DNA from 3 places in the Paenibacillus sp. JNUCC32 genome. Region 3 is predicted to be linked to each of the others. Evidence: riboswitches for the same ligand, from Rfam matches in the RefSeq annotation. Region 3 holds a riboswitch; each other region holds the start of a gene.
The links. Region 3 has a riboswitch for cyclic di-AMP ahead of JNUCC32_RS26975 (APC family permease). Riboswitches for the same ligand answer to the same signal wherever they lie in the genome.
Positions count from the first base shown of each region.

Region 1 (3,281 bases), 350 kb from region 3:
TTGCCCATTCTACATGAATGGATAGCCGGTTGATGAATTTACAACATAGGAGTGATCAACGCATGAAATTTGATTCCAAGGTTGTCATTGTGACGGGAGGCGCCAGCGGGATTGGCGAAGCGGCAGTCAGACTTTTTGCAAAAGAGGGAGCCAAGGTCGTTATCGCGGATTATTCCGACCAGGGCCAAGCGGTTTCCGACGAATTGAGAGGAGCCGGCTTTGAAGCGCTGTTCGTCAAAACGGATGTAACCCAAGAGCAGGAAGTCGCGAATATGGTGAATCAGACGGTGCAGCATTTTGGTCGTGTCGATGTATTGTTCGCCAATGCAGGCATTGCCCATGATGCTCCTGCCGATCAGTTAACGATGGATAACTGGCAGAGAACGATTGATATTAATCTGACAGGGGTCTTCCTGTGCGATAAGTATGTTATTCAGCAAATGCTGTCCCAAGGAACCGGAGGGGCGATCGTAAACTGCGGCTCGATCCATAGCCATGTCGGAAAAGCAGGGGTAACCGCCTATGCTTCGGCTAAGGGGGGCGTCAAGCTGTTAACCCAGTCGCTCAGCGCAGACTATGCCTCCAAAGGAATCCGAATCAATGCCGTGTGTCCGGGATATATCGATACGCCGCTGATCCAGGGAAGAACGGAAGCGATCACGCAGCACTTGGTCGGCCTTCATCCGATGGGCCGTTTGGGACAGCCGGAAGAAGTGGCCAAAGCCGTGTTGTTCCTCGCCAGTGAAGATGCCTCCTTCATTACGGGCACGAGCCTGCTGGTGGATGGCGGCTATACCGCGGTATGACGAGAAAAGCCCTGATGCTAAGCATCGGGGCTTTTTTTCAAGTCATTCCAGGCGTTGTTATCAAACTTATTTATGGAGTGTTTCAAAATTTTTTTTCGGTCCCGTATTTCATACGGGCAGACTACCTGATCCGGGGCTCATTCATGGCATAAAACATATATGTCATGAACGATTTCCGCATGACCCGTCAAATGCCTGCTATATAGCGGAAAATGGAGCATGGATTCCATGACCAATCCGGTGTATGGACAGCCTTAAATAAGGTGTTCAAAAGGCTCGATATTCTCGTTGCAAAAACGGTATTTTTACTTCTGAATTTCCAGAAAAAGCGGTTAAAGGGGTTTGACTTTTCCTGAGCTTCCCTTTATCATGAACACACGCTTAGTTTCCGGCATACATATTCCGGAAAGCGGGGGAACCAGTTTCACCAGGGGCGAGTCACTTGGAATTCACGAGTGTAGGGTACCATCTTACCCGAGTCCGTCAGCTAACCTCGTCAGCAGTGGATGGGTCTTGCATACATAATGGATGTTCATACAAAAGGCCCTTATTCTCTATAGGGGCCTTTTCTCTATTTTTTGACCCCCTGCTGGCGGAGCTATGTCTAGATCCCCTGTTTGGTGGTCTTTTTGCATTCAATTACAGAGGAGGGGCAACGTCTGCAAATGTGGAATGAATTGAATCGATTATCAGACGGCATTGGGTCAAAGCGTGCAAGGAAGCCGATGAATCATCTTCCCTGAAGCCTCGTCCCATGCACGCGTATCTGAATGTCCATATATCCAAGTTAACACATGTGCTAACACGGATAATTTCGTCATGCCGTTTTTTAAGAAAGTGAAAAGCTATTACGAAAGGTTGTGGAAGGTTTTGAAGAAAGTGGTTGTGCTGGTGTTGTCCGTGATGATGGTGGTATTGCTCGCGGCTTGCGGCGACAAAGGAAGTACGCTGGATCGAGCCATAGAGCAGGGATATATCACCGTAGGGTTTGCGAACGAGAAGCCGTATGCCTACAAAGAAGCCAATGGGGAGCTCACGGGTGAAGCGGTTGAGATTGCCCGCGTTATTCTGGAGCGTCTTGGCATCAAGGAGATGAGAGGGGAGCTAACGGAATTCGGTTCGCTGGTCGCCGGATTGCAGGCCGATCGGTTTGATCTGATCACGGCAGGCATGTTCATTAATCCGGACCGCTGCTCTGCCGTCCTGTTCGCGAATCCGGAGTACAGCATCGGGGAAGCCCTTGCGGTAAAGCAAGGGAATCCGATGGAACTCGGAAGCTATGAGGACATTGCCAAGAATGAGCAGGCCAAGGTGGCTGTCATGACCGGCGCGGTCGAAATCGGCTACATGGAGAAGTCGGGCATTCCTTCGGACCGGATCGTACAGGTCCCTGACCAGGCTTCGGCGATCAGCGCCCTCCAGGCCGATCGGGTGCAGGCGATTACCATGACGGGGCCGTCCCTGCAGGCGATGCTGGATTCAGCCAGCGACGACAGCATCGAACGCGTGGCTGATTTCGAGCAGCCAGTCATCGATGGCGAAAGCGTTCGCGGTTATGGGGCTACGGCTTTCCGCCAAGCGGATACCGAGTTCCAGGAGGCTTATAATGCAGAGCTTGAGAAGATGAAGGAGTCGGGCGAGCTGCTGGAAATTTTGCAAGAGTTCGGGTTCACGGAAGAAGAGCTCCCGGGTGAGATGACGGCCGCTGCGCTCTGCGGGGAATAGCATGCCGAATTCTTGGATCGATTTTCTTCCGACGCTGCTCAAAGGAGCAGAGATCACGATTATCGTCGCGTTCTTTTCAGCCATCCTGGCTATCGTGATGTCCTTTGCAGCCGGATTGTGCCGGCTGTCGAAGCTGTGGATCGTCCGCACGGTGACGGCCGTGTACGTCGAAGTTTTTCGGGGAACCTCCTTGCTGGTGCAGCTCTTCTGGTTGTATTTTGCCCTTCCGTTCATCGGCATCGAGCTTCCGAAAATGCTGGCGGCGATTCTCGCGATCGGACTTAACTTCGGCGCATACGGCTCCGAGATTGTTCGCAGTGCGGTGCTGGCCGTTCCGAAAGGACAGTGGGAAGCTGCCGTGGCGCTTAATATGAGGCCTTGGCAGAGGCTGTGGAACGTTATACTGCCCCAAGCGTCCCTGCGAATGCTTCCCCCGTTCGGGAATCAGCTTGTGGAACTCATCAAATCCACCTCGCTCGTTTATTTCATCACGATGGCGGATTTAACGTATCAGGCGATGGTGCTCCGCAACAATTACATCTCCTGGACGACCGAGATTCTGGTGCTGCTGCTCCTCATGTATTTTGTCATCGCCACGATCGTCTCGATGGCGGTTCGACTGCTCGAGCGCAAACTGACCGCGGGGAGGCTGTAGCGTATGTGGGATTGGAAATATGTGTTTGAAATACTGCCGCAGCTTCTGAGTGCATTAAAAATGACGGTATGGGTCACGCTCTGTGCTTTTGTGGT
Region 1 covers NZ_CP062260.1:6,453,415-6,456,695, forward strand. Annotated here, with positions in the region: gene JNUCC32_RS28550 (SDR family NAD(P)-dependent oxidoreductase) at 63-806, shown strand; cyclic di-AMP (ydaO/yuaA leader) riboswitch at 1,175-1,321, shown strand; gene ehuB (ectoine/hydroxyectoine ABC transporter substrate-binding protein EhuB) at 1,677-2,531, shown strand; gene ehuC (ectoine/hydroxyectoine ABC transporter permease subunit EhuC) at 2,533-3,186, shown strand; gene ehuD (ectoine/hydroxyectoine ABC transporter permease subunit EhuD) at 3,190-3,281, shown strand, end outside.
Region 1: linked by a shared signal. The riboswitch ahead of ehuB (ectoine/hydroxyectoine ABC transporter substrate-binding protein EhuB) and the one ahead of JNUCC32_RS26975 (APC family permease) in region 3 are both predicted to bind cyclic di-AMP.

Region 2 (3,281 bases), 460 kb from region 3:
AGCGAATTATGCGGCCGTTTCATGCACCGAAAGCTCTACAAATACGTAGAAATCGACAACATCGATCTGGAAACCATCGACGGGATCCGCCAAGCGTTCCGCGCCGTGGGGCTGCATCCGGAATATGACCTGGAGATTGATTTTCCAACGGATCTTCCTTATGATAAGGTTCATTCCGATATGCCGCTTAACGAGAAACAGATTCTCCTTCTGGACCGGCATGACGAGCTGAGGGAAATCTCGGAGGTATCCGATATCGTACGCTCGATCAGCGGCATTCATAAAGGGCGGTACCATCTTTATTATCCGGAGGAGAAGGTGGGCCCGCTCCTGGGTCAAATGCCGGAGACGATAGCCGACGTTTTCAAACAACAGCATTAAATCAGGCAAAACAGGACAACCGTTAATCCCCTTGCATTCAACCAACTAATGGAAAATAGACGACATAGAAACGACAGGAAGGAGAGTGTGGATAGTATGCTGTTCGACACGCACACTCATATGGACGCTCCCCAATTCGACGAAGACCGGGAAGCTGCAATTCAGCGGGCGCTTGAAGCCGGCGTTACGCGGATGATCAATATCGGATTTAACCGGGAGACGATCCCGACCACGATGAAGCTGGCTGAGACTTATGATTTTATATATGCAGCGGTAGGCTGGCATCCTGTAGATGCGATCACCATGGAGGATCAGGACCTGGATTGGATCGCCTCTTTATGCAGTCACGATAAAGTGGTGGCAATCGGGGAGATCGGCTTGGACTATCATTGGGATACGTCCCCCAAGGAAGTGCAGCACCGCGTGCTTCGGCGCCAGATCGGGCTTGCCCGGGAATTGAACATGCCCATTGTCATTCATAACCGGGATGCGCATGAAGATATCGTTAACATTTTGCGTGAGGAAAAAGCCTCCGAGGTCGGCGGTGTCATGCATTCCTTCTCCGGAAGCTGGGAAACGGCCAAAATGTGCCTGGATATGGGATTCCATATCTCGTTTGGGGGACCGATTACGTTCAAGAATGCGAAGCAGCCCAAAGAGGTTTTGGCAAAGGTTCCGCTTGATCGATTATTGATCGAAACGGACGCGCCTTACCTGACACCCCATCCCTTCCGCGGGAAACGAAATGAGACCGCATATGTAAAATTGGTGGCGGAGGCGGCGGCCGAAATTAGAGGGTTGTCCTATGAGGAATTGGCCCAAATTACCACCAAAAATGCGCTGGAACGATTTGGTATTTAACGAAAACAAGAGAAAAAGCGATGAAAAAGGGAGCATTTTCGATTAATTAAAGTTTTTTAATCAGAAAAGGCGTTGATATTACAATATTTTAACCTTTTACTTGAGAAAATGTGGTTGAATGTCGCTTTACAACCTGCATACAAACAGGATATCATCTTTTCAGTGATAAGAAGCTGCGATGTGCAGATCGCAGCCGAATATTTCATGAACCGTCTCGCTTAATCTCCGAAATTCTGGAGAACGGGGGAACCGATACTGCGGTGCATACTGGTCTGGATGCACGAAGCTGTATTTGATTTCTTTTTCGGGTCTTTGGGGTGAATTTGAAGGATCTCGCCATGAGCGGGCATCCGGATATAGGGCGTCTCTCTTACGTCCGAACCCGACAGCTAACTCCGTAAGCGAAATAAGAGGGGAAATCTCGTGCATACCATTTCCATGATTTCATTCATCAGGAAGCCACGTTAGAGCCTCTAGTACTCTTTCAATGGCTTCTTTTATTTTTGAATAATGGAGACGGGTCCATCATACTCTTGGTAAACAGGAGGTGATGGCAGATGGACGGAAGACGGGAATTGACGCAGGGTGTAGATAGATAGCAGGGCGCCCTGTGAGAAAAATTGCTATAGTCACGTCAAATGCATTCATGCGTTTACCTAGACGGCGGGACTATGAAGGAGGATGGAATAGTGGGCATTTTTCAACCTGAAGAAACCCATGAATCACAATCATCCAGCATGTCTTACGCATTGAGATGGAAGCATGACAATTTGCGTCAACTGATGTTGCTCGGCGCCATGGGTGCCGTTACGGTATCACTTCTCATATCGTTGGTTGTACATGACCAGGCAGGCAAGGAAGTTCAGCTTGTCGTCGACGGCCGGGTCACTACGGTGGAAACACGTGGATCGTTGCTGCAGGAATTGCTGGATGAGCAAGCGATCACGTTGAGTCCCCAAGATCAAATTTCGATGCCCCTGAACGGCGCAATACGGGACGGAGACCGAATTATTATTGACAGAGCTATTCCAGTCAACGTTACGGTAGGCAGCAAAACCAAAACCATATTTACATCCCAGGATACAGTTGATCATGTACTCAAAGAGGCTGGCGTTACGATCCAGGGTGAAGATATAGTACAACCGTCGCAAGACACGAAGCTGACCAGCAATATGAATATCAATGTCGTTCGCGTCACGAAGCAAAAAGTTAAGGAAACGGAAGACCGCGAATTCCGCGTGATCAAGACGGCCGATCCATCGCTTGAAAAGGGCGATAACCGCGTCATTCAGCGGGGCGAGTCTGGTCTTATGGTGAACCATTACGAGAAGGTCTACCACAATGGAAAGCTGGTTTCCAAGACGAAGGTCTCCCAACAAATCGAACGCAGAACGAAGGATAAAATCATTGCCGTAGGCACGAAAAAAGTGGAGAAGCCTGTTATCGTCCAGGCGGCAGCCACCGATGTAAAAGCTACACCGGCTAAATTGTCCGGCACGAAAAAAGTAACGACCGCCAAGGCTGTGGAGAACAACGTGGTTTCCCGCGCAGGCGTTGATTTTAAATACAAGAAGGTATTGAACAACGTGTCGATGACCGCGTATTCCGCCGAACAGCAAGGAATCGGTACGCGTACCGCATCCGGCACACGCGTTACGGAAGGTCGCACCATCGCCGTTGATCCTAATATCATCCCGATCGGATGGTGGGTTTACATCGAAGGCATCGGCTTCCGCCGTGCTGAAGATACGGGCGGCGCCATCAAAGGCAACAAAATCGATGTCTATTACGATTCGTTGAAATCGGCCATGAATTTCGGCCGGAAGAGCGGCCGCACCGTTTACGTGATCGGTCCGGTTAAACCTGAATTGAACTAGACGCATGAATTCCAATTTACTTTGCCATTCTAATGCTATACTATTTAGCTTATAATATATGATGATCAAGAAGAGGGAATATTTCCTCTTCTTTTGTTTTGTTAAGACGGGAGTAATCAAGGCTAAACGGGTTGAGCCTTAACGTTGTACAGGCCTGCTCTG
Region 2 covers NZ_CP062260.1:5,647,646-5,650,926, reverse strand. Annotated here, with positions in the region: gene JNUCC32_RS24970 (HD domain-containing protein) at 1-381, shown strand, start outside; gene JNUCC32_RS24965 (TatD family hydrolase) at 478-1,242, shown strand; cyclic di-AMP (ydaO/yuaA leader) riboswitch at 1,448-1,662, shown strand; gene JNUCC32_RS24960 (resuscitation-promoting factor) at 1,932-3,119, shown strand.
Region 2: linked by a shared signal. The riboswitch ahead of JNUCC32_RS24960 (resuscitation-promoting factor) and the one ahead of JNUCC32_RS26975 (APC family permease) in region 3 are both predicted to bind cyclic di-AMP.

Region 3 (3,281 bases):
ATGCTGAAGACCGTTGCCGATATGGATGTAGGAGGTATCGGCCCGGCCATAGAGGTCGGCCAATTTCTCGATATCCTCGATCGAGATGCCGGTAATGGAAGAAACGTGCTCCGGCGTGTATTCTTTGACGTGCTCGCGCAAGGCTTCATGACCAATCGTATACTTGCGGAGGAATTCCTCATTTACCATGCCGTCACGGAACATGATGTGCATGAGGCCGACGGCCAGCGCCGCATCCGTGCCTGGATACAGCGGAATGAACCAGTCCGCCCATTGCCCCGTCTGGTTCTTGTGGACATCGATCACAACGACCTTGGCACCGGCTTTGCGTGCTTTCTCTGCAATCACCATCTGGTGCATATTGGTGCTGACGATGTTTCCGCCCCAGACGAGGATGACGTCGGCTCGTACGGTGTCCTCCGGAACGGTTCCCCCATTAAACCCCATCACGGATTTCCAGCCCTCATTGCCCGCGGAATTGCAGATCGACTGCTTCAGGCGGCTGGCACCCAGCCTGTTGAAGAATCTGCGGTCCATGCCGTCGACGCTCAATATCCCCATATTGCCGTAGAAGCTGTAGGGCAGGATGCTCTCGGAGCCGTATTCCTCGATCAAGCCCTTATAGCGTCCGGCTATCTCCTGAATGGCTTCGTCCCAGCTGATCCGCTCGAAGGCGCCCTCTCCCTTGGGACCTACTCTTCGCAGCGGATAGAGCACTCGTTCCGGATGGTACACCCGGTGTGCCATATTACGGACTTTATTGCAGATGGCTCCCTGCGTAATCGGATGCTCCGGATTACCGGTCACCTTGACGATTTTTCCGTTCTCTTTATGCAGCAGCAGGCCGCATGTATCGGGACAATCCAACGGACATACCGCCGGAAATACGCCGTTTTCCTGATGAATCATCGCTTGAGTCATTTCGTGCTTCCCCCTTTTGCTCGGCTGCATCATATCCCATTATCTTAAAAGAAAATCGGGGTTCCAGTAAAGTCATACATTTTTTTCTAATCAGGTGATTCACTTTTCTTCCCCCCGGGTATATTCCTATCAAGAGCAAAGAAGAGGAACCCAGACCCTTTCTCTTCCTTGCCGAATCATGGACCACTCCCAAAAAAATTCGCCATGCCAGTGTCTCCTCCCCCGAGACCGGCATGGCGAATTTGTTTATATGGCATCCTCCCAGTGACCGATGTTCCCCGCGACTAACCTTCCATATTATAGAAACTCGTGATTTTCGCAGAAAACATGCAAAATAAAAAGCCTGTCAAAGCCACGTCTTTATGTAAGCGCTTATCTGTCATTTTTTATAAATAATTCTGTTCGAATGATCGTTGGAGGATGTTTTACAAACGATTGGAGCAGGCGTAATATACTATTCAGCTTCGAAAACATTCTTCATATTCACATGACATTCGCTTAATTTCCTTGATGGAAAGCGGGGGAACCAACCGTATGGAGGGATACCTATAGGATCCTTCAACCATACTAAGGGGTGAATCCTGATTCAATCGCGTACGTACGCCGCGATGGAATCAGGTAGGGCGACTCTCACCGCCCGAATCCGACAGCTAACCTCGTCAGCGTTGATCGGGAGGGTTGTGAACTTGTGATCAAACACAGGGTTCTAACCTGTGTTTTTTGTTTGCCAAAAATCAGCATAGGAAGGGTGACCGTTCCTAGGTCCAGCATATAAAAAACACCGATAGAAGTCCGTTCAGGGAGCTTCTACCATGAACTTAATCTTAAGCGGCGGTGAAAAACAACCATGTTATCCTCAATCAAGCGCTTCCTCATCGGAAGACCGCTTAAATCGACGGAATTAGGCGAACAAAAGCTGAATAAAACCAAGGCGCTGGCCATCCTGTCATCCGATGCACTATCGTCCGTGGCCTATGGCCCGGAACAAATCCTCATTGTGTTGATGACCGTCGGGGCAGCTGCCTATTGGTATTCCATACCGATTGCCGTCGGCGTCCTGGTCTTGTTGCTGGCACTTATCCTGTCGTACAGACAAATTATTTTCTCCTATCCGCACGGCGGCGGCGCATATGTCGTGTCCAAACGGAATTTGGGCATGTACCCGGGGCTGGTGGCCGGCGGTTCCTTGCTCGTGGACTATATCCTGACGGTTGCGGTCAGCGTGTCGGCCGGGACGGATGCGATCACGTCGGCTTTTCCGGAATTGCATGCCTATAATCTGCCGATCTCCATCGTGTTCGTTCTATGCTTGACCGTATTGAATTTAAGAGGGGTTACGGAGTCGGCCTCCATACTGGCTTATCCGGTTTACCTGTTCGTGCTTGCGTTATTCATCCTGATCGGGGTAGGGATATTCAACATTGCCACAGGCCATGCGTCTCCGGAGCTTCATACGCCGATCGGCACGCCCGTAGCCGGGCTGAGCTTGTTTCTGCTCCTGCGCGCATTTGCCTCGGGCAGCTCCGCCCTGACCGGCGTGGAGGCGATTTCCAATGCCATTCCGAATTTCAAAGACCCGGCCCCGAATAACGCGGCCAAAACTCTGGTGGCGATGGGGTCGCTGCTGGCCCTGTTATTTTCGGGCATCGTTTTCCTGGCTTATTACTATGGGGTCAGTCCCAGCGAACAAGTCACGGTCGTTTCCCAAATTGCCGAGCATACCTTCGGGCGAAATGCGCTTTATTACTTCATACAAGGGACAACGGCCTTAATTCTGATCCTTGCCGCCAACACGGGGTATTCCGCTTTTCCCCTGCTTGCCGTCAATCTGGCGAAGGATAAGTTCATTCCTAGAATGTTCACCGTCCGCGGCGACCGTCTGGGATACTCAAACGGAATCATTATTCTTGGATTTTTCTCCATTCTGCTGCTGCTGGCTTTTGAAGGCAAAACCGAGCATCTGATTCCGCTCTATGCCGTCGGCGTGTTTATCCCGTTTACCCTCTCCCAGACGGGGATGATGGTGAAATGGATTCGCGAAAAGCCCGAAGGCTGGATCGTCAAGCTGATCATTAACACCACCGGCGCATGCATCAGCTTTATCGTGACCATGATCTTCTTCTTTACGAAATTCGCCCAGGTGTGGACCGTGCTGATATTCCTGCCGCTGATCATCTGGATTTTCACCCGGATCCGCAAGCATTACGAGGCGGTAGCGGACCAGCTCCGGATTACGACCTGCGAGCCGGTTAAGCCGATTGAGGGGAATGTCATCATCCTGCCTGTGGCAGGAATCACGCATGTGGTGGAGAACTCGCTGAATTACGCCAAATCGCTGGGAGCGGGCCAAATCATCGCGG
Region 3 covers NZ_CP062260.1:6,102,796-6,106,076, reverse strand. Annotated here, with positions in the region: gene JNUCC32_RS26980 (molybdopterin-containing oxidoreductase family protein) at 1-921, opposite strand, end outside; cyclic di-AMP (ydaO/yuaA leader) riboswitch at 1,407-1,602, shown strand; gene JNUCC32_RS26975 (APC family permease) at 1,769-3,281, shown strand, end outside.